DNA from 3 places in the Bacillus sp. FSL K6-0138 genome. Region 2 is predicted to be linked to each of the others. Evidence: riboswitches for the same ligand, from Rfam matches in the RefSeq annotation. Region 2 holds a riboswitch; each other region holds the start of a gene.
The links. A riboswitch is a leader RNA that binds a small molecule or an ion and turns the genes downstream of it on or off. The one in region 2 is predicted to bind S-adenosylmethionine.
Positions count from the first base shown of each region.

Region 1: it holds a riboswitch for S-adenosylmethionine, as region 2 does, so the genes downstream of both, mtnW (2,3-diketo-5-methylthiopentyl-1-phosphate enolase) here and MHB78_RS17600 (bifunctional homocysteine S-methyltransferase/methylenetetrahydrofolate reductase) in region 2, are expected to answer to the same signal.
Region 3: it holds a riboswitch for S-adenosylmethionine, as region 2 does, so the genes downstream of both, metK (methionine adenosyltransferase) here and MHB78_RS17600 (bifunctional homocysteine S-methyltransferase/methylenetetrahydrofolate reductase) in region 2, are expected to answer to the same signal.

Region 1 is NZ_CP150286.1:3,095,293-3,103,027, reverse strand. Features, by position in the region: gene mtnK (S-methyl-5-thioribose kinase) at 1-117, opposite strand, end outside; SAM riboswitch class I at 189-330, opposite strand; gene MHB78_RS16455 (carbon-nitrogen family hydrolase) at 412-1,191, opposite strand; gene MHB78_RS16450 (pyridoxal phosphate-dependent aminotransferase) at 1,286-2,476, shown strand; SAM riboswitch class I at 2,527-2,628, shown strand; gene mtnW (2,3-diketo-5-methylthiopentyl-1-phosphate enolase) at 2,721-3,938, shown strand; gene mtnX (2-hydroxy-3-keto-5-methylthiopentenyl-1-phosphate phosphatase) at 3,929-4,636, shown strand; gene MHB78_RS16435 (methylthioribulose 1-phosphate dehydratase) at 4,594-5,220, shown strand; gene MHB78_RS16430 (cupin domain-containing protein) at 5,244-5,783, shown strand; gene fosB (metallothiol transferase FosB) at 5,815-6,279, opposite strand; gene MHB78_RS16420 (YkvA family protein) at 6,269-6,565, opposite strand; gene MHB78_RS16415 (aspartyl-phosphate phosphatase Spo0E family protein) at 6,780-7,016, shown strand; gene MHB78_RS16410 (PAS domain-containing sensor histidine kinase) at 7,097-7,735, opposite strand, start outside.
Region 2 is NZ_CP150286.1:3,304,587-3,312,321, forward strand. Features, by position in the region: gene MHB78_RS17565 (BsuPI-related putative proteinase inhibitor) at 1-144, opposite strand, end outside; gene MHB78_RS17570 (YitT family protein) at 251-1,093, opposite strand; gene MHB78_RS17575 (DegV family protein) at 1,269-2,129, shown strand; gene MHB78_RS17580 (spore germination protein) at 2,192-2,395, opposite strand; partial or broken gene MHB78_RS17585 (DUF3941 domain-containing protein) at 2,547-2,671, shown strand; gene MHB78_RS17590 (S1 RNA-binding domain-containing protein) at 2,713-3,561, opposite strand; gene MHB78_RS17595 (YajQ family cyclic di-GMP-binding protein) at 3,723-4,214, shown strand; SAM riboswitch class I at 4,306-4,419, shown strand; gene MHB78_RS17600 (bifunctional homocysteine S-methyltransferase/methylenetetrahydrofolate reductase) at 4,494-6,332, shown strand; gene metH (methionine synthase) at 6,316-7,735, shown strand, end outside.
Region 3 is NZ_CP150286.1:1,197,587-1,205,321, forward strand. Features, by position in the region: gene MHB78_RS06655 (ABC transporter permease) at 1-460, opposite strand, end outside; gene MHB78_RS06660 (ABC transporter ATP-binding protein) at 435-1,217, opposite strand; gene MHB78_RS06665 (ABC transporter substrate-binding protein) at 1,230-2,186, opposite strand; gene MHB78_RS06670 (prolyl oligopeptidase family serine peptidase) at 2,332-3,105, shown strand; gene MHB78_RS06675 (DUF2584 domain-containing protein) at 3,160-3,402, shown strand; gene pckA (phosphoenolpyruvate carboxykinase (ATP)) at 3,444-5,027, opposite strand; SAM riboswitch class I at 5,222-5,352, shown strand; gene metK (methionine adenosyltransferase) at 5,662-6,864, shown strand; gene asnB (asparagine synthase (glutamine-hydrolyzing)) at 7,085-7,735, shown strand, end outside.

The DNA of each region.
Region 1 (7,735 bases), 210 kb from region 2:
CCCGATTTCCCGGCACGTCAAGGTGCTTTTGCTTGAAAACAGTCCGAGGCGGACGGCAAGAGCAGCAGCGGAGCTTTCTGTCAATGTTTCGTATACAGCGGTTTTCGTTACGGTCATATTCGTTCCCTCCAAAAAATAAAAAGCCTCTTTCTCAGTGAGAGAAAGAGGCTTTATCGTCGTGTCTGCCTCTCTTATCTCTCAGAATGCAAATCTGATGGAATTAGCACCGTGCCCTAGCGGCGCAAAACTTGCGCCCCATTTCACAATGGTATTACGGTCGGTTGCTGTTGGGGTCATTAGGCCAGTCCTTCACCCAACTCTCGATAAGAGAAATCGATATAAAATTTTAAAATTTCAGTCGGTCAGTTGCTGAAAATGTTACCAGCATCGCGGTTTCTTTGTCAATACTTTTTAATATAAATCTTTGCGGATGTCTTCGAAAACCGGAATGTGCCCCCTCGTTTTTGCAATGTCATCAAGATCAATTTCCGCTCTGATCACCGTGTCTTCACGTCCGGCTTCTGAGAGTACGTGTCCGAGCGGGTCGATGATCATGCTGTGGCCCGCAAATTCGTTTGCCGGGTCTTTTCCGGAGCGATTGCAGGCTGCGACAAAGCACTGGTTTTCGATCGCTCTCGCCGCCAAAAGAGCGCGCCAATGATCGAGGCGGGCCAGCGGCCATTCAGCTGAGACAAAGATGATGCCGGCTCCTTTTGAGGTGTGCTTCCTGATCCATTCCGGAAAGCGGATGTCATAGCAGATGAATCCCGCTGCTTTTACGCCTTCAAGCTCAAAACTGCCGTCAGCTGATCCGGAAGATAAATAAAGATGTTCATCCATGAGCTGAAAAAGGTGTGCTTTGCTGTATTCTTTGACGAGTTGTCCGTGTTTGTCCGCGATGTACATCGTATTGTACACGCCGCTTTTTTTCTTAACCGCGACAGAGCCGCACACGATGTGGACATCGTTCGCTTTTGCCGTTTGCTGAAGCCACTTTTTCGTCTGCTCTCCTTCATCGTCTCCGATTTCGTCGAGACGTTTTAAATCATATCCCGTCGTCCAAAGCTCGGGAAGGATTACGATGTCCGAGCGCCGGCTTTCAGCTTCGATCAGCCGGCTCGCTTTTTTGAAATTTTCGGAAGGATTTCCGTACGATATATTGAATTGCAGGCAGGAGATCGTCCATTTCAATTTGAGCCACCTCATTTTTTACTTTACATTTTACTTTTAACAATATATGATGATGGACTATCATTTCAAGAATTTTTCAAAGCGGGTGAAAAAAATGAAATTTGAGTTTTCTGATGTATTGAAGCAGCTTCCGGAGCAGTTTTTTGCTTCTTTGGTTAAAAAGGTGAATGAAAAAATTGCGGCCGGGTGCGATGTAATCAATCTCGGCCAGGGAAATCCGGATCAGCCGACACCGGCTCACATTGTAGATGCCATGACGAAAGCGGTCCGAAATCCCGAAAATCACAAATATTCGTCGTTTCGTGGCAGCCGTTCACTAAAAGAGGCGGCAGCCGAATTTTACAAAAAGGAATACGGCGTTACCCTCGATCCTGAAAAAGAAATCGCTGTATTGTTCGGGGGAAAAGCCGGGCTTGTCGAGCTGCCGCAATGCCTGCTGAATCCGGGGGACACGGTGCTTGTTCCCGATCCGGGATATCCGGATTATTGGTCAGGCGTTGAGCTCGCGAAAGCGAAGATGGAAACGATGCCGCTTTTGGAAGAAAACCGTTTTTTGCCTGATTACGGCCGAATTCCGGCAATCGTGAAGGAAAAAGCGAAGCTGATGTATTTGAACTACCCGAACAATCCGACAGGAGCCCAGGCGACGCCGGCGTTTTTTGCAGAAACGGTCAAGCTCGCCAAAGCGCACGGAATTTGCGTTGTCCACGATTTCGCCTACGGGGCGATCGGCTATGACGGAAAAAGGCCGGTCAGCTTCCTTCAAACCGACGGGGCAAAAGACGCCGGGATCGAAATTTATACGCTTTCCAAAACGTACAATATGGCTGGATGGAGAGTCGGATTTGCCGCCGGGAACGCCTCTGTGATCGAAGCGCTGAACCTCTATCAGGATCACATGTACGTAAGCCTCTTTAAAGCGGTTCAGGATGCCGCGGCCACAGCGCTTCTTTCGGATCAGAGCTGTGTGAGGGAACTAAACGAACGATACGAAAAAAGGCGGAACGTCTGGATAGAAGCCGTTCGCGGCATCGGCTGGGAGGCGGTGGCGCCCGAAGGATCTTTTTTTGCATGGATGCCCGTTCCGAAAGGCTTTACGTCTGAGGAGTTTTCCGATTTGCTTCTTGAAAAAGCCAATGTTGTCACAGCGCCCGGCATCGGTTTCGGAACGTATGGCGAAGGATATGTGAGAGTCGGACTTCTGACAAGCGAGGAACGCCTGCGGGAAGCCGCATGCCGGATCGAGGAGCTGAATATTTTCAAAAAATCGGGAGTCTCTCATTGACAAGTACATGAAACGATGGGATAATTCAAAATAATTTATAAAAATCAATATTCTTATCAAGAGCAGGTGGAGGGACGAGCCCGATGAAGCCCGGCAACCGACTTTTTAAAAGCACGGTGCTAATTCTTGCAGCTGTCGCTGAGAGATAAGATTCGACACGCAGAAAACGAAACCTCTTTAAAGCGAAAAGCAGCCGCATTAAAGAGGTTTTTTATATGCATGAAAGGCAGGAAGGAGCTAAAGAATGAGCGAACTTTTGGCAACATATGTCCTGACTGATCCCGGAAGCGACCCGGAAAAAAAGGCCGAAGAAATTGCAATCGGCCTGACCGTGGGATCATGGACGGATTTGCCGCAATTAGAAAAAGAACAGTTAAAAAGGCATAAGGGACGGGTCGTCCGGGTCGAAAAAACGGAGGGGAGCAAGGGAGAGCAACAGGCCCGGGTCACCATCGCTTATCCGGAAATCAATGTTACGCACGATATCCCGGCCGTCCTCACGACAGTTTTTGGGAAGCTGTCCCTTGACGGAAAAGTGAAATTGACGGATCTTGAATTTTCAGAAGACTTTAAACAAACGCTGCCGGGTCCGAGGTTCGGGGTCTACGGAATCCGCAAGAAGATAGGCGAATTTGAAAGGCCGCTTCTGATGAGCATTTTCAAGGGTGTGATCGGCCGCAGCATGGAAGACATAAAAGAGCAGCTGAGACAGCAGGCGCTCGGCGGGGTCGACTTGATCAAGGATGATGAAATTTTCTTTGAAACCGGTGAAGCTTCGTTTGAAAAGCGGATTGCAGAAGGGAAAAAAGTGCTTCAGGAAACCTATGAAGAAACAGGCCGTAAAACGCTCTACGCCGTCAATTTGACGGGGAGGACGATGGACCTGAAAGCAAAAGCGAGAAAAGCGGCCGAGCTTGGCGCTGATGCCTTGCTGTTTAACGTGTTTGCCTACGGGCTGGACGTGCTGCAAAGCCTCGCGGAGGATGATGATATTCCGCTGCCGATCATGGCGCATCCAGCGGTAAGCGGAGCGTTTACATCATCGCCGTATTACGGTTTTTCCCATTCGCTTCTCCTCGGAAAGCTGAACCGCTATGCGGGGGCGGATTTCAGCCTGTTTCCTTCACCGTACGGAAGCGTTGCGGTTCCAAAGCGCGAAGCCCTCGCCATTCATGAGGAATGTACGAAAGAGGACGTCTTTAAACCTTCCTTTGCCGTCCCGTCAGCCGGCATACACCCGGGGATGGTGCCGCTTTTGATGAAGGATTTCGGCATCGACCACATCATAAACGCGGGAGGCGGCATTCACGGTCATCCGAACGGAGCAAGCGGCGGGGGAAGGGCGTTTAGAGCGGCCATTGAAGCCGTTCTTGAAGCCGAGCCTATCGAAGAAAAGGCGAACCGTTCTCCCGATTTAAGGCTCGCCCTTGAAAAATGGGGGAAAGTCGAGGTATCTGCATGAGACGGCCCCTGATCATTTGCGACTTTGACGGAACGATTACGAATAATGACAATATCATCAGCATTATGAAGGCATTTGCTCCTGAGGAATGGCATGCCTTAAAAGACGGGGTTCTTTCAAAGGAGATGCCGATCAAAGACGGCGTCGGAAGCATGTTTCGGCTTTTGCCGAGCGCGCTGAAGGAAGAGATTACGGCATATATCCTCGAGCAGGCGGAGATCCGCCCGGGCTTTGAAGAATTTGTTTCATTCCTTGCCGAATGCGATCTCCCCTTTTATGTTGTCAGCGGAGGCATGGATTTTTTCGTCTATCCGCTGCTTGAAGGCATCGTGGGAAAGGAGCGGATCTACTGCAATCAGGCTGATTTCGGAGGCCGCTATATATCGGTGAAATGGCCGCATCCGTGTGATGCTGAATGCGGCAACGAATGCGGCTGCTGCAAGCCTTCGATCATCCGCAGGCTAAAAAGAGAAGACGATTTTATCATAATGATCGGAGATTCGGTTACAGATGTAGAAGCTGCAAAACGCTCCGATTTGTGCATCGCGAGGGATTATCTGCTCAAGGAATGTGAAAAGCTGCAATTGAATCATGCCGCATTTGCAGATTTCTATGATGTGAAGCGGGCGCTTCTGGGCGCAAGGGAGGTGGAGGAATGGATCAAGTGCAAAAACGCTGGCAGGAGCTTGCAGAAGTAAAACGTGAGCTTGCCGAAAGAGACTGGTTTCCGGCAACGAGCGGCAACCTTTCGATCAAGGTGTCTGACGAACCGCTCCGCTTTCTGATTACAGCGAGCGGAAAGGATAAACGAAAGGAAACCGATGAGGATTTTCTGCTGGCAAATGAGGAAGGAAAACCGGCAGTAAGCGGCCATACGCTTAAACCGTCGGCAGAAACGCTCCTGCATACGCACGTCTACAACAAAACGAATGCAGGCTGCTGTCTTCACGTCCATACGATCGACAACAACGTGATTTCAGAGATTTATAGAGAGCAAAAAGAGGTGAGCTTTAAAGGGCAGGAAATCATTAAAGCCCTCGGATACTGGGAGGAAAACGCGGAGGTCACCGTGCCGATTATTGAAAACACCGCCCATATCCCGGATCTGGCGGCTGACTTTGCCGCGCATCTTTCAAAAGACGCGGGCGCCGTCCTGATCCGCAGCCACGGCATTACCGTCTGGGGAAAAACGGCTTTTGAAGCAAAACGCATGCTTGAAGCGTACGAATTTTTATTCAGCTGGCATTTAAAATTAAAAACATTTCAGGCGCAATATGCATAGTGCGCCAAAGGGGGAGAAAACGCATGGCAACGATCCGCATCCATGATGAACAAAACACAACAATCGAAAATCAAAAAGAAGTCGAACAATTTCTGCAGCAGCAGGAAGTCATTTACGAAAAATGGGATATCACAAATCTTCCTGTAGATTTAAGAGAAAAATACGATTTGAGCGATGAAGAAAAGCAGCAGATTTTAGACGCGTTCGCAGCCGAGATTACAGACATATCAGAGCGCCGCGGTTACAAAGCCCAAGATGTCATCTCGCTCTCCGATCAAAATCCGAAGCTTGATGAGCTGCTCAAAAACTTTAAGCAGGAGCATCACCATACAGATGATGAGGTGAGATTCATCGTCAGCGGCCATGGGATTTTTGCGATCGAAGGCAGGGACGGCACGTTTTTCGACGTTCTGTTAAATCCGGGCGATTTGATTTCCGTACCGGAAAATACGCGCCACTATTTTACCCTTCAGGAAGACAGGAAAGTCGTTGCCGTCAGAATTTTCGTCACCACTGAAGGATGGGTGCCGATTTATGAAAAAGAGCGGCTGAAGCAGTCATAAAACAAGCGTCCCGGCAAACCGGGACGCTTGTTTACTTGTTTTTTTCATGCAGTTCCCGAATGTTGGCTTTGTGAAAGGAAAGGTGGGGCTTTTCTTTTTGGTAGTATGCAAGCCTGTCGAGTAAGGTTCCGGTGTGGAGCTCGAATTTATGGCCGTCAGGGTCGGAAAAATAAATCGAATCTTTATCGCCTTCATGGCGTTTCCTCCCTTTTAACACATTGACGCCCAAGTCATTCAATTTCTTTTCCCAATAGGGCAAATCCTCCTGTTTGATCGAAAAGGCGATATGCGTGTACGAATCGTGTATTTCCGTCCTCTTGATATCTTTTTCCTCGTTCAGCGCGAGCCAGATGCCATTTAGATCAAAATAAGCGGTTTTCTCCGCTTTTACGAGCCATTTGGCATCAAACACCTTCTCGTAAAAGCTGATGGAAGCCGAAAGGTCAGAAACAGAAAACAGCAGGTGGTTAAGCCCTTGAATCGTTTTACCTTCCATTTGCGCTCAGCCCCTCTTCAAAATCTTCCAGCTCTTTTGCGATGAGTCTGAATAAAAAGGCGAGAACCGCCGCATCATCAATCCATCCCGCACCCGCGAGAATATCCGGAATCAGGTCAACGGGAGACAGCAAATAAACGAGGGCGATAGCGGCAAGCCAAATCGTTTTTTTGGGAAAAAGGGGATATTCGCCTTTTCTCCAAGCCCTGAATGCCCTGAAAAACAACGGGATCCCCGATAAAGCTTCCTTAGCGGCAAAAAGCGCCTTTAGTCTTCTAAACAGCATAAAAAAAGACCTCCTGTATATGAAAAAAGCCTTTGCGGCGTTTATCTATTTTCAATATTGGGTATAACATCCTTAATCCAACAAATCTATTATACTCGATTTCGAAACTTTTTTTCAAAAAATAGGTTTACAAAATAAGTATAATCTGTAATAATGCTCAAGTACGCAAATATGAAAGATTTTCGAAACTTTAAAGCGGTAAGGGGTGAAGCGTATGCAAAGCTATTCACAGAAAGAAGAACTGCTTGATTCCATCAACGAAAAGCGGCAGATGATGGTAAAAGCTGCCGAAATCTATGGATATACAGGGGATGAAACGATTAAGCGCAGCCAGGAGCTGGATCAGCTGATCTATCAATATCAAAAGATGACAATGAATGAAACGCACGCATCTGACAAGCCATTGCCCGTTTTTTTAGATACGCTCATTCTGGAAAAGTATACGGCATAGCTGCCAGAGATCGAAAAAAGAGCTGCCGCAGGAAGAAAAGGACAGCTCTTCTAAAGAGGGACGGGCAAAGCCTGAACGTTTCAGCCGTGCTGCTCGTTTGAAATCGGCAGCGTGATGGTTACGGTTGTTCCTTTATGCCGTTCACTGTCAATATGAATGGTGCCCCCGTACATGGAGATGATTCGTTTGCACACGACCAGGCCGAGACCGGTTCCTTTTTCTTTTGAGGTGACAAAAGGCTGAAAGATCTTTTCCATCATTTCTTTTGGAATTCCTTCCCCGCTATCCTTCACGATAATTTCCGCTGTTTGTTCATCATGTTCAATTTTAATCAGCAATTTTCCGCCGTTTTTCATCGATTCCAGCGAGTTTTTTGCGACGTTTAACACGACTTGTTTAATGTGGTCCTTTTTGCAATAGACGTATGCCGGATTTTCTGCATGATCGCAGAATGAGACTTCGACATTGTATAAATTCGCTTCAGAATGAATAATCGGCATAATTTCATCGATCATTTCGTTCATTGAGTTCAGCTTCCACTGTTCAGCCGTAGGTTTTCCAAGCACGAGGAATTCGCTGACAATCTGGTTGATCCGCTTGATTTCCTGTTCGATGACAGAAAAATACATTTGGTCTTCTTTAGATTTGTATTTTTTTTGAAGAAGCTGGATGAATCCGCTGATTCCGGTCAGCGGGTTTCTGATTTCATGAGCCGTGCT
Region 2 (7,735 bases):
GCTTACGATAAGCTCAAACTTCTGTCCGCTGCTAAATTCAAATGCTACCGCTTCATCCGAATGGTTTACAACCGACATGCGAAATTCGATTCCGTCCTGTTTTTGCACAGGTTCAACCGTCAGTACAACACTTCCGTTGCTCATTTCCCCTGATACCTCCTTGGCGGGGCCGCTCCCCGCGTTTTGCCCGCATCCTCCGACGATGAGTAATAGCACAGTCAACAATACAACCCGCATTCATTCACCCTTTCTAATCTTTTCGGAAAAACCCTAAAACAGAGGTTGTTTGCACAACATTTGCAAAAGCCTTTGGATCCACTTCTTTGATGATTTTTTCCAAGTCGTATAATTCATACCTGGTAATGACGATGATCATCATCTCTTTTTGTTCATTCGTAAAAGCGCCTTTGGCCGGAACGGTCGTAATCCCGCGCACCATTTTTCCGTAGATGGCTTCTTTGATCTCTTCCGCTTTCTTCGTGACGATCATGACGGTAAGTTTGGCATGTCGTGTGTGAATCGCATCGATCACCCGCGTCGTTACATAAAGCGTAACGAGCGTATATAAAGCTTTCTCCCAACCCTGCAATAATCCTGCCGTCAAAATGATGGCCCCGTTTAACATAAAGAAATATGTGCCGACAGGCTTATCTTTCCATTTCGCCAGAACCATCGCGATGATATCAAGACCGCCCGTTGAAGCTCCGTATTTCAGCGTCAGGCCGATTCCGACCGCTGAGATCACCCCGCCGAAAACAGCGTTCAGCAAAATATCGTTTGACAGGCCCTCATCAGGCAGCATCCCTAGAAAAACCGTCGTCAGCGCCACGCTTAATACGCTGTAAATCGTGAATGAACGCCCGACTTTCATCCATCCTAATATACCGACGGGGATATTTAAAATAAACAAGAGCGTTCCGGTTGAAAAATAGATGGGGCTGTACTGGTCAAGCGCGCTTGATAAAAGCTGCGCAACACCCGTAAAACCGCTTGCGTACACATCGGCGGGAATTAAAAATAAATTCAGGCCGATCGCGTTTAGTAAGGCGCCTATGATGACAATGAACAATTTCTTTGCTTCAGCTATTACCATTTTTTCAGTTCCTCCGCTAATTCTATATAATTGGTTTACCCTTAAATCCATATTTTGAAAACGCCAAAATGAAATTATATGATATAGTTGATCTTGGAAAAGCGGATCAGCTTCCGCGGCGGCGACGTGCGCCTTGTTAACCTAAAAACCATTACGATGAAAGAAGGGGTTATATATGACCGTCCATCTGATAGCCGACAGTGCGGCGGATTTGCCGAAATCTTTTTACGATGACAACGGCGTCACTTTCATTCCTTTGCGCGTGCTTCTTGACGACAAAGAGTATGACGATCTCGTAACGATTCAGCCTCTTGTTGTATATGAGGCCATGCGCAACGGGAAAGCGCCTAAAACCTCCCAGCCGTCTTTCCAGCTTATGAAAGACGCGTTCACAAATCTTGCGAAAAAGAATCAGCCCGCTTTATATATCGCTTTTTCCTCTGAGCTTTCCGGCACATACCAGACTGCCGTAATGGCAGCAAACGAGGTCAAGGAGGAATTTCCTGATTTTGATTTGCGGATCATCGATTCAAAATGCGCTTCATTGGGCTATGGCCTCGCCGTAAAACATGCGCTTGAACTCGCAACTAACGGCAATACAATACAAGAAATCGAAACGTCTGTAAAGGACTTTTGCGACCATCTTGAACATATTTTTACCGTCGACGATTTGACCTATTTGGCAAGGGGCGGCAGAATCAGCAAAGCATCCGCGTTCGTCGGGGGATTGCTCAATATCAAACCGCTGCTTGATGTCGAAGGAGGAAAGCTTGTCCCTTTAGAAAAAATCAGGGGTAAAAAGAAGCTTTTGAAACGGATGATCGAGCTTATGAAAGAAAGAGGACGTGATCTAAGCAGCCAGACGATCGGGATCAGCCACGGGGATGCCGAAGAAACGGCCGGCGAAATCAAGCGGCTCATCGAAGCCGAGTTTCACCCGAAAGACATCGTAGTTCATATGATCGGATCGGCCATCGGCGCGCATGCGGGCCCTGGCACAGTGGCGGTCTTTTTTTCGGGAAAAGAAAAAAGGTGAATGTTCAGGAATTTGGACACAGGCCGATGGCTCCTGTCTTTGACAAGGAGCCATCCGCTGCCTTATACGATATTTTGATCAAGCACATCTTCATCAAAGGAGTCCGCACCTGAAACTCCTGTGTTCGAAGCCGTAAGCCCGGTATTCCCGCTTCCAGCCCCTTGAACGGTTTTTGACGTATTGATCGGGCTGATTTTAATCGCCCCGCCAAAATTCACAACCCCGCCTGAAACACTTTGAATAAAAACTGCAATGGGGAACCCCATACCACTTCTCCCTTTCCTATTGCATTTTTCTATTATTCATATATGTATGCCGTTTTTTCCTCAAGGTATAAACTCTCCGGCAAAAACATAGAAAAAATAGCGCACATAGTTTACATTTCAGTGAGCAATCTAATGACGGGAGGTGCTGCACGTGACAAAAGATGATGACAAAAAACCGGTTGATCACAACGCCGTCAACCAGCAAAAAAACCGGCTCGCCGAAAGAACAGGCAAGCCGGAAAACATCAGGGATCAAAAAAACCGAATCATTTATAAAGAGCAGGCGGCGTTTCCTAAAGAATCGCCGCCTGCAGCTGCTATTTTTTTTCGTATGTCCAGCCGTCTTCCTGATAGATTTTATCCTGTTTCATCAGATGGCCGAGCGCTCTTTTAAACGCTGCTTTACTCATGTTAAACCGTTCTTTAATATCTTCCGGGTCGCTTTTATCCCAAAACGGCATCGCCCCGTTTCTCGACCTCATATACGTCAAAATTTCTTCGGCGTCAACGGACATGGCATCCTGCTTTCTCGGCAAAAGCGACAAATTGACAGAGCCGTCATCCTTGACTTTAATCACCCTTGCCGTGAGCCTTTCTCCCAGCCGCGGCTCTTGTTTTCTCTCGGAGGAATGAATGAAGCCTCTGATGCCGCCGTCGGAAATCATAAACGAGCCTGAAGCGATCAAGCGGTAGATCGTCCCTGTCAGCTCTTTATTCATCAGGCCCTGGGACGCCTCGGTAAACAGCTCGCTCATCCTGTCTTCCGGAGCCGGTTTGGCAAACATTCTCCCGTGGCTCGTGATTTTCAGCATGCAATAGAGCCTGTCTCCTTTCTGCGGCCAGACGGATGAATAAGGCGGCAGATGTTCGGTTGCCACCAGTGCATCCTTCGTCAGCCCGACATCGACGAAAACCCCCATGTCATCGACCGCATCAACGACTTCGACCCAGCCGTATTGATCAGCGCTGATCAGCGGCTTTCTCATCGTAGCCGCCGGACGGCCTTCATGGTCGACATATATGAAGACATCGACCTCTTCCCTGTCTTCAATATTTTCGGTGATTTCGCTGTTGTGCAAAAGGATGACCGTTTCTCCATCGGTCAAAAAATATCCGTAATCTGCTTTGTGATCTATTTTCAACGTTAATTGCTGTCCCGGTTTCATACTTGCTCTTCCTTTCTCACTCGCCTGTTTCGCTTTTTCGTATTCCTCCAATGTTCAAATTATTGCCAGATAACGGCCAGACGAAACCGTTCGATATTGGAAGTTTCACCTTATTCTACTATAATTGACTCATAAGTAAAATGGATGGAGGTTTTTTTCTTATGGCTAAAGAAAGCTCATTTGACATCGTTTCAAAGGTGGAACTTCCCGAAGTTCAAAACGCAATCCAAACCGCTTTGAAAGAGATCGGCAACCGCTATGATTTCAAAGGTTCAAAAAGCAGCATCACGCTCGACGGGGAAGAGCTTGTGCTCGTGTCAGACGACGAATTCAAAATGAACCAGCTGAAAGACGTTCTCGTCAGCAAGCTGATCAAGCGGAACGTCCCAACGAAAAACATCGAGTATTCCAAGCTGGAAAACGCGTCAGGCGGAACGGTCAGACAGCGCGGCAAGCTCGTTCAGGGCATCGACAAAGAAAACGCAAAGAAAATCAATACCCTGATCAAAAAATCGGGCCTTAAAGTCAAATCGCAAGTGCAGGATGACCAAATCAGGGTGACCGGGAAAAACAAAGACGATCTCCAGCAAATCATCGCCTTGGTAAGGGAAGCGGATCTTCCGATTGATGTTCAATTTATAAATTTTCGATAAATTCTCAATTTACTGTTGATTATTCCCCCGATTTTCGGTAAATTGAGTAAAAGCCGCTTTTTGGCGGCATCAGCCGACAATTGAATAGCTGTTCTTATCAAGAGAGGCAGAGGGACTGGCCCGATGAAGCCTCAGCAACCGGTGTAATGATTGTTTCATGACCAAGGTGCTAAATCCAGCAAGCAGACTGCTTGGAAGATAAGAAGAAGGTGAATGCGTACGAAAAGTCTTCTTCTTGGAAGGCTTTTTTTATTTATTACTATTTCAAGGGGGAAAACGATGGGTTTATTGGAGGATATAAAAAGCAGAACGTTAATAGCCGACGGCGCAATGGGAACGCTTCTTTATTCATACGGGATCGACCGCTGCTTCGAAGAGCTGAACGTCTCAAAGCCGGATGAAGTGAGACGCATTCATGAAGCATATGTCAAGGCAGGCGCCGACATCATTCAAACAAACACCTACGGTGCAAATTTCATCAAGCTGTCCAGATACGGCCTTGAAGACGAGACGAAGCAAATCAACGAAAAAGCCGTCCGCCTCGCCCGTTCAGCGGCCGGCTCCGCCTATGTTCTCGCAACGCTCGGCGGCATCCGGACGTTCAATAAAAGCGCGTATTCGCTCGATGACATCAAAAGAAGCTTTCGCGAACATCTTTACCTTCTGTTGAATGAGGAACCGGACGGACTCCTTCTGGAAACGTATTACGACTTAGAGGAAGCACGCGAAGTATTGAAGATTGCCAGAAAAGAAACGAACCTTCCGATCATCGTAAACGTATCGATGCATGAAGAAGGCGTTCTTCAGGACGGGACCCCGCTTTCAGAGGGCTTGACGCTTCTTGCGGGACTCGGAGCCGATGTGGTCGGCATCAATTGCCGCCTCGGCCCCTATCACATGATCAAAGCGCTCGAGGAGGTGCCTCTCTTGAAGGACGCTTACCTTTCCGTCTATCCGAACAGCAGCATTCCATCTCTTGTTGAAGGGCGTCTCGTCTATGAAACGGATGATGAATATTTCAGAAACAGCGCGGTTGAGTTTCGCAATCAGGGCGCGCGCATCATCGGCGGCTGCTGCGGAACGACGCCGAACCACATCAGAGCGATGGCTGAAGCTGTCAAAGGCCTCCCGCCCGTCACCGAAAAACGGGTCAAAGTCAGGGAGAAAGCAGCGGCAGCAGTTCAGCACGAAAGAACGGAGCCCGCTTTAGACGAGCTTGCGAAAGAGAAGCGCTCCATTATCGTCGAATTGGACCCTCCTAAACAATTAAACTTTGAAAAGTTTTTGCGGGCAGCAAAAGAGTTAAAGTCAGCCGGAATCGATGCACTCACGTTAGCGGACAACTCGCTCGCCACGCCGAGAATCAGCAATGTGGCCTGCGGCGCGCTTTTAAAAAAGAGGCTTGACATGAGGCCGCTCGTCCATATTACATGCAGGGACCGCAACCTGATCGGCCTGCAGTCTCATTTAATGGGGCTTGATACGCTCGGGCTTTCCGACGTTTTGGCGATTACCGGAGACCCTTCGAAAATCGGCGATTTTCCTGGAGCGACTTCTGTTTACGATCTGACGTCATTCGACTTGATCAGCCTGATCAAACAATTTAATGAAGGCTTGTCCTACTCGGGAAAGCCGCTCGGCAAGAAAACAAACTTCTCCGTCGCGGCCGCCTTCAACCCGAACGTGAGACATATTGACAAAGCGGTCAGACGGATTGAGAAAAAGATCGACTGCGGCGCGGACTATTTTATTTCCCAACCCGTCTATTCCGAAGAACAGCTCATCAAGATCCATGAGGAAACAAAGCATCTCAAAACCCCGATTTACATCGGGATCATGCCGCTGACTAGCAGCCGGAATGCCGAGTTTATTCACAACGAAATTCCAGGCATCAAACTGTCGGATGCGATCCGCGAAAAGATGGCGCTTGCCGGCAGCGACAAACAAAAACAGGCTGAGGAAGGGCTCGCCATCGCCCGCTCGCTGCTTGACGCCGCATGCGATTTGTTCAACGGCATTTATCTGATCACGCCGTTCTTGAGGTCCGATTTAACCGCAGAGCTTACGGCGTACATTCACCAGAAAGAAAAGGAGACGACAAATGTCTATCATCACTGACCAGCTGAAGAAAAAAATCCTCGTTCTTGACGGTGCGATGGGAACGATGATTCAAAATGCAAACTTATCACCCGCCGATTTCGGCGGTGAAGCCTATGAAGGATGCAATGAATATTTGAGTGTGACAGCGCCGCACATCATCCAAGGAATTCATGAAGCTTATTTGGCGGCTAAAGCCGATATCATTGAGACGAATACATTCGGTGCGACAAGGCTCGTTCTTGATGAATACGGCCTTGGACATCTCGCTTTTGATATCAATGCGGCGTCCGTCAGGCTCGCAAAAGCGGCCGTTCAAAAATATACAACGCCTGAATGGCCAAGGTTTGTCGCCGGGGCAATGGGTCCGACGACGAAAACCCTGTCCGTTACCGGCGGCACGACGTTCGATGAGCTCGTCGCCAATTATGAGGAACAGGCGGGAGCGCTGATCACGGGCGGCGCCGACCTTCTGCTCCTTGAAACGAGTCAGGATATGCTGAACGTAAAAGCCGGGTTCATCGGCATCAGGCAAGCGTTTGAAAAGACAAAAAAAACCCTTCCCCTCATGGTATCGGGAACGATCGAGCCGATGGGCACGACGCTCGCCGGTCAGGATATCGAATCATTTTATATCTCCCTGGAACACATGAAGCCGATCAGCGTCGGCTTAAACTGCGCGACAGGGCCCGAATTTATGACAGACCATATCCGGACCCTCTCCTCCCTTGCCGGGACGGCAGTCAGCTGCTATCCAAATGCCGGCCTGCCCGATGAAGAAGGGCAGTATCATGAATCACCGCAGTCACTGGCGAAAAAAATCAGGGCTTTCGCAGAAGAAGGCTGGCTGAACATCGTCGGCGGCTGCTGCGGAACGACGCCGGCCCATATCGAGGCGCTGGCCGATGAAGTGGCTTCATTGCCTCCCCGCGAGCTCCCGGCGGGACCGAGACCGCACACCGTCTCAGGAATCGACGGCTTGATTTATGAGGAATCGATGCGCCCTCTTTTTGTCGGGGAGCGGACAAATGTCATCGGTTCGCGAAAATTCAAGCGCCTCATCGCCGAACGAAAATTCGAGGAAGCTGCTGAAATCGCAAGAGCCCAAGTGAAAAACGGGGCGCATGTCATCGACATCTGCCTCGCCGATCCCGACCGCGATGAAGCGGAGGATATGGAAGGCTTTTTAAAAGAAGCGATGAAAAAAGTGAAGGCTCCGTTTGTGATCGATTCGACCGATAAAGCGGTCATCGAAAAGGCGCTAAAGTATTCGCAGGGGAAAGCGATCATCAACTCGATCAACCTCGAGGACGGAGAGGAACGATTCGCAGACATCCTTCCGCTCATCAAGCGGTTCGGGGGCGCGCTTGTCGTCGGGACGATCGATGAAACAGGAATGGCCGTGACCGCGGAAAAAAAATTGG
Region 3 (7,735 bases), 2.1 Mb from region 2:
TGATCACGCTGATGATGGCGCCCATGGCGATGATGCTCGAAAGACTCGGGCCGATGGCGACGATGAGGATCGGGCCAAGCGCGACCTTGGGCATCGCATTAAGGACGACGAGATACGGGTCCAATATTTTGGAAAGGCGCGGGAACCACCATAAAAGAGCGGCCAGAAACGTCCCGAGCAAAGTCCCGAAGAGAAAGCCGAGAATCGTTTCAAATACTGTGACACCGATGTGCCCGGGCAATGAACCGTCTCCCATTTTCTCAAGGAAAAGCGCCCAGACGGCCGAAGGGGAGCTGAAGATGAGCGGATCGATCCATGCCAATCGGCTGGCCGTTTCCCAGAGCGCGAAAAAAATGATAAAGATCGCAGCTTGATAAAAACGGACCCGCCTTTTTTCCGCCTGCTGCTGTTTTAAAAACTCCTGATGAAGGACATCAACTTTCTGCCCGATGTTGTTCAAGGTGATTGAGCTCCTTCCATATGTTCTGAAAAAGGGATTGAAAATCCGGCTCCTGCCTTGCTTCAAAAGGTGTCATTCCTTTTAGGGAATCAGGGACGGCAAAGGTTTTATGAATCGTCCCGGGCTGTTTTGAAAACAGCAAAATCCGGTCGCTCATCGCAATCGCCTCGCCGATATCATGGGTGACGAGAACGGCTGTTTTTTGATAGGTCTTTAATGTGTTGAATACCAAATCTTCAAGGTTCAGTTTTGTCTGATAGTCAAGAGCTGAAAAGGGTTCATCCAAAAGAAGGATATCCGGGTCGACGGCAAGGGTGCGGGCGAGCGCGGCTCTCTGTCTCATGCCGCCTGAAAGCTCCTTCGGATATTTTTTTTCGACATGGTAAAGTCCGAGCTTTTCCAGCAGCTCCAAAGCGCTTTTTTCCGTCTCAGGGGTCAGCTTGTTGGAAATATGCAAGCCGATTAAGACGTTTTCCTCAATGGTTTTCCAGGGAAATAAATAATCCTGCTGCAGCATGTAGCCGATTTGCAGGTCTTTTTCGCCGGGTTTGCGGTTTTCAATCAATACGCGTCCTGCTGTGGGAGACACGATGCCTGCGATGATTGACAGCAGCGTCGTTTTGCCGCAGCCGCTCGGGCCGAGAAAGGAAACGAATTCGCCCTTTTCCGCTTCAAAGCTGATATTTTCGAGCGCTGCCGTTTTTTCTTTCAGGGAAAAATAAGTATGTGTGACGTCCTGAACTTGCAAAAAAGACAATGCGGCCACCTCCTAGTGATTTTTTGTGACCTTTTCGGCGATCTTTGTATTGACCAGTTCGTGATGGGAGGTGCGTTTTGGCAGTTCGCCGGCTTCATCCATAATGGTTTGAAGCTGATTCCATTCCATTTCATCCAAAATCGGATCGTGTGCAAAGGACTTTTGCTGTTTATACCGTTCGATCGACGATTCAAGGATCGAAGGTTCCGTATCTTTAAAAAACTGGTCCTGGATGCTCTGCGCGGCTTCTTTTGAAGAGTGCGACCCGACCCATTGCTGCGCTTTGTAGATCGCCCGGGTGAATTTTTCCGCCGTTTTTTCGTTTTTCTTTAAATAGCTTTGTTTTGCCATAAATGTCGTATAGGGAATGCGGCCCGATTCTTTGCCGAAGGAGGCGACAATGCGGCCGATGCCTTCTTTTTCAAAAATGGAGGCCTGGGGTTCGAAAAGCTGAACGTAGTCACCTGTTCCGGAAGCGAAGCTGTTTGGAATATTCGCAAAATCAATCGTTTGGATTAAATCGATATCATGTTTCGGGTCAATGCCCTTCTGTTTTAAGACAAACTCTCCGGCCATTTGGGGCATTCCGCCTTTGCGCTGTCCGAGAAAGGTTTTTCCTTTCAGCTCTTTCCAGCTAAAGTTATCCGCTTTTTTGCGGGCGACGAGGAACGTTCCGTCCGTTTGGGTTAGCTGGGCAAAATTGACGGCGGGGTCGCTTGCGCCTTGGGCATTGACATAAATGGAAGTTTCAGAGCCGACAAGCGCGATATCGGCGCCGTTCGACAAGAGGGCCGTCATCGTTTTATCGCCGCCCCACGTCGTTTTCAGTTCGACATCCAAACCCTCTTCCTTAAAAAAACCTTCGGAGATGGCGATATATAAAGGCGTGTAGAAAACGGAACGGGTCACTTCCGCAAGCCGGACTTTTTCGGTTTTGACTCCGCTGCAGGAAGCGAGGATAAACAGCATCAGGGTGAAGGATAATATGTTAAAAAAGAAACGCTTCAAACCGATTTCCCTCCTTTAATTTCGGTTGCTTTCGGCATAAAATAGTTTATGTTAAATGCAAAACAGGTGTGAGGGACGACTGCGGATTATCAGAGGTGAGCCATACATGTGGATAGAAAAAAGGAGGTTCCCGTCTCCGAATAAACGGATTCGCCTGTTTTCCGTCACCTATTTGTCGCAGGGGCTCAAGGTCAAGGGGCTGCTGGCTGAACCGGCTGCTCCCGGCCGCTATGACGGATTTTTGTATTTGCGGGGCGGGATCAAAAATGTCGGGATGGTCAGGCCCGGACGAATCGTCCAATTTGCTTCGCAAGGGTTTGTCGTTTTTGCGCCGTACTACAGAGGAAACCAGGGCGGTGAGGGCAATGAAGATTTTGCCGGAGACGATAGAGAAGATGCATTTGCCGCTTTTCGCCTTCTTCAGAACCACGAGCTTGTGAACGATCGGCGGGTTCACATTTTCGGGTTTTCAAGAGGCGGGATCATGGGCATTTTAACGGCGATAGAAATGGGATCTGCCGCCGCTTCATTCGTTTCCTGGGGAGGGGTCAGCGATATGGCCTTGACTTACCGCGAGCGCAAAGACCTGCGGAGAATGATGAAACGGGTCATTGGAGGTACGCCGGAGAAAGTGCCGGAAGCGTACGGGCGGAGGACGCCGTTTGACAAAATCGGCAGCATCGAAGCGCCGGTGCTGCTCATCCACGGTGCAAAGGATGAGAATGTTTCGATTGAGCACGCGAGACACCTCGAACGGGAATTGATCAGTCAAAAAAAGCCGGTCGAAACATGGTATTTCAATCAGTTCACCCATTACTTTCCCCCCAAGGAGAACAGGCGGATTGTAAGGGACCTTGCGCAATGGATGAAAAGCAGGTAATGGACAAGTTATGGTAAACTAATGCTGACAGATAAAAAGGAGGGGGATTTTCTGATGGGAATGCCTGTTGAATTTAATACGATGATCGTCACGAAAGGAAAAGAAACGCGGGTAGAGGAAAATGTATTTACACTTGAAAAAGAAGGCTATCGTGTTTACCCTCTTCATGTGCCGATAGAAGTCAAAAAGACGAAGAACGGCGATGTGACGGGAACCGCCCATGCGGAGCGCCTGGAATGGTCGGAAGGGCGCACTCATTTAACATATAGACTCGTTTCTTTAAACTCGACGAATTAAACATAAAAGCCAAGGCGCTGTCCGCGACCTTGGCTTTATCGTTAAACTAGAGGGCCTCCCGTTTTTTCGAGGTCTCCCGTATTGGAAAACTTTTTGAAGTTCTTTTTGAACTCATTTGCCAACTGGCTCGCTTTTTCTTCGTACTCCTTTTCATCCGCCCACGTCTTCGCCGGATCGAGCACCTGGTCAGGAACGCCTGGAACGTGGATCGGCGTATGCAGGCCGAAAATCCGGTCCGTTCTCATCTCGGCGTTGTCCAAATCCCCTTCGATTGCCGCGCGCACCATTGCCCTCGTGTAAGCCAGGCTCATTCTTTTCCCGACTCCGTAGCCTCCGCCGGTCCATCCTGTGTTGACAAGGAACACGCTGACACCGTGTTCGTCAATTTTCTTGCCGAGCATTTCCGCGTAAACGTGAGCAGGAAGCGGAAGGAACGGCGAACCGAAGCACGTTGAGAAGGTCGCTTCAGGAGAGGTGATGCCGCGTTCTGTTCCGGCAAGCTTGCTCGTATATCCGCTCAAGAAATGGTACATCGCCTGCTCTTTCGTCAGCTTGCTGATCGGAGGCAGCACGCCGAACGCATCTGCCGTTAAAAATACAATCGTCTGCGGATGTCCTGCAATACTTGGCAGTACGATGTTATCGATCGCATCTATCGGATAGGCCGCTCTCGTGTTTTCCGTATAAAATGCATCATCATAGTCCGGCTCCCCGGTCGCATCGTCAACAACGACATTTTCCAGGACGGAGCCGAAGCGGATCGCCCGGTAAATCTGCGGCTCTTTTTCTTCGCTTAAATGTATGCATTTTGCATAGCAGCCGCCTTCAATATTGAAGATTCCCGTACTTGACCAGCCGTGTTCATCGTCTCCGATCAGCCTGCGGTTCGGATCTGCGGACAGCGTCGTTTTTCCCGTCCCGGATAAGCCGAAGAAGAGGGCTGTGCCGCCTTCTTCGCCAATGTTGGCAGAACAGTGCATCGGCAAAATGTTTCGTTCGGGAAGAAGGTAGTTCATAATGGAGAAAATCGATTTTTTCATTTCTCCGGCGTATTCTGTGCCCCCGATTAAGATGGTGCGCTTTTCAAACGATACGATGATGAACGTTTCCGATTTGGTGCCGTCGATCAGCGGATCGGCTTTGAAATTCGGCGCCGAAAGAATCGTAAAAGGCTCTTCAGCCGCTTGCCGGGAGCGGCCGTCAGGTCTGATGAACAGCTGTCTTGCGAACAGGTTATGCCACGCAAATTCGTTGACGACAGTAATCGGAAGCCGGTATTTTTCGTCTGCACCCGCAAACCCCTCAAATACAAACAGTTCCTCGCGCTCCTTTAAATAGCTGACGACTTTTGTGTAAAGGCGGTCAAAAGCTTCTTCCGAAATCGGCTGATTCACCGCGCCCCAGTCGATCTTCTCTTTTGTGCTTTTTTCTTCTACGATGAATTTGTCTTTCGGAGAGCGGCCGGTATATGTACCGGTCGTCGCGCGCACGGCTCCGGATGATGTCAAAATTCCCTCTTTCCGCTCAAGAACCTTTTCAACCAAATGGGGAACGGATAAATTAAATTGAACGTTTTTGCCTGACAATAACGTTTGCAAATCGTTCGTTGCATCTACAGAGTTCATAAAAAACCTTCCTTTGCGTGTTATTTAATGTGTATAACATTAATGTAGAATTAGTATAACACATTTGTTCTTATAGTCTATACTGTTTATCAAATTTCGTGCGGGTTTTTTCTTTATGTACGGTGTGCAAATTTATTTCTGCTTATATTGACATGACAAGTCATTTTAAGATAAGATATTTCATTGAGCGGATACTCTTATCCCGAGCTGGCGGAGGGACAGGCCCAATGAAGCCCAGCAACCGGTTTCTCTTCATCATCACAGTTTCGAGACAACTACGGTGCTAACCTGATGCAAGGTTTTGACATACCTTGAGCGATAAGAGTGAAAGGCACGCACTACCAGACCCTTTCCTCAGCGAACAGGAAAAGGTTTTTTTATTGCATAAAAAATCATGCCTTCAGGAGGAAGGTACTGGGCGTTTTTCACATAAAAGTGAAAGGTTTTGGCCGAGTATCCGGGCAATAGGAGACGCTGGAAAAGCCTCTTTCCATAGACGGCTTGGCGTCCCGATTAGCGAAGCCTTTCAGACGAGAGAGTATGAAGCCCGAGTATCGTCATATAATTAAGAGAGACGAGTTCCGTATCATACCTTAAGATCACGGCTGATCTTCATATACAGGAGGAAACATACATGAGCAAAAATCGTCGGTTATTTACATCAGAGTCAGTTACGGAGGGACATCCGGACAAAATTTGCGATCAGATTTCGGATAGTATATTAGACGAAATTTTAAAGAAAGATCCGAATGCCCGCGTTGCATGCGAAACATCTGTGACGACCGGCTTGGTGCTGGTAAGCGGTGAAATCACGACATCCACGTACGTGGATATCCCGAAAACGGTTCGTGAAACGATTAAAGAAATTGGATACACGCGCGCAAAATACGGCTTTGACGCAGAAACGTGCGCGGTGTTGACGTCGATAGATGAGCAGTCTCCGGATATTGCGATGGGGGTTGACCAGGCGCTTGAAGCACGTGAAGGAGCGATGAGCGACGCTGAAATCGAAGCGATCGGAGCCGGTGACCAAGGCCTGATGTTCGGTTTTGCGTGCAATGAAACAAAAGAGCTCATGCCTCTGCCGATTTCTCTTGCTCACAAACTGTCCCGCCGTTTGACCGAAGTTCGCAAAGAGGAAATTCTTCCATACTTGCGCCCGGACGGAAAGACGCAGGTGACCGTCGAATATGATGAGAATAACAAACCGGTCCGCATCGATACGATCGTTATTTCTACGCAGCACCATCCGGAAATTTCGCTGGAACAGATTCAGCGCAATCTGAAAGAACATGTGATTAACCCGGTTGTTCCGCAAGACCTGATCGATGAAAACACAAAATATTTTATTAACCCGACAGGCCGCTTTGTCATCGGAGGACCGCAAGGCGACGCAGGCTTGACAGGACGAAAAATCATTGTTGACACATACGGCGGATACGCGCGCCACGGCGGCGGAGCGTTCTCCGGAAAAGACGCGACCAAAGTCGACAGATCCGCGGCTTATGCAGCGAGATATGTGGCGAAAAACATCGTGGCAGCAGGGCTTGCTGATTCATGCGAAGTGCAGCTTGCTTATGCGATCGGCGTCGCACAGCCTGTATCCATTTCAGTCAATACGTTCGGCACCGGCAAAGCCAGCGAAGAGAAATTGATCGACGTGGTTCGCAAAAACTTTGATTTGAGACCTGCCGGCATTATCAAAATGCTTGACTTGCGCCGTCCGATCTATAAACAAACGGCAGCTTACGGACATTTTGGACGCCCTGATCTTGATCTGCCTTGGGAGCGCACAGATAAAGCAGATCAATTGCGCAAAGAGGCGTTAGGGGAATAATCGCATAGCCGCTTACACAAGCGGCTTTGTTTTTGATGGCAAAAATAAGCGGGTTTTGAAACTTGAAAAATATCCAGATTGACTATCGTTTTTTGTTAGAAAACAAGGATTCTAATGTGAACATTTTTCAGGTTTTTTGAAACGTTTTTCTTTAAACACATGTCTAATAAAGCAGCAGATACAGTCTGCTTCGAAATCTTAAACAATCGGAGGCAATACTATGTGTGGATTTGTAGGGGTATTCAATCATCGCCCATCATCCGAGACAGCAGCCCAGGAAGAATTAATTAAGCAAATGAACGAAATGATTGTACACCGCGGTCCGGACGATGATGGGTATTATCATGATGAACATGTAGGCTTCGGATTTAGAAGACTGAGCATCATCGATGTGGAAAACGGGGGACAGCCTCTGTCATATGAAGATGATTCATACTGGATTATTTTTAACGGAGAAATCTATAACTATATAGAGCTTAAGGAAGAACTGATCTCAAAAGGCTATGAATTTAAGACTGATTCCGATACGGAAGTTCTTCTTGCGACATACCGCCATTACAAACAAGAAGCGGCAGCAAAGCTGCGGGGAATGTTCGCATTTTTGATCTGGGATAAACAAGAGCAGCTTCTGTACGGCGCGCGCGATCCGTTTGGAATCAAACCGCTCTATTTTACGAAAACGGACGGACATGTCTACTTCGCATCAGAGAGAAAAAGCCTGATGCCTGTCAGCGCCGATGTGGAATTTAATGAAAAGGCGCTTCAGCAGTATGCTTCATTCCAATTTGTTCCTGAACCTGAAACGCTTGATCAAAAGGTGCAGAAAGTGGAGCCGGGCCAGCAGTTTACGATCCGGCCGAATGAAGACATT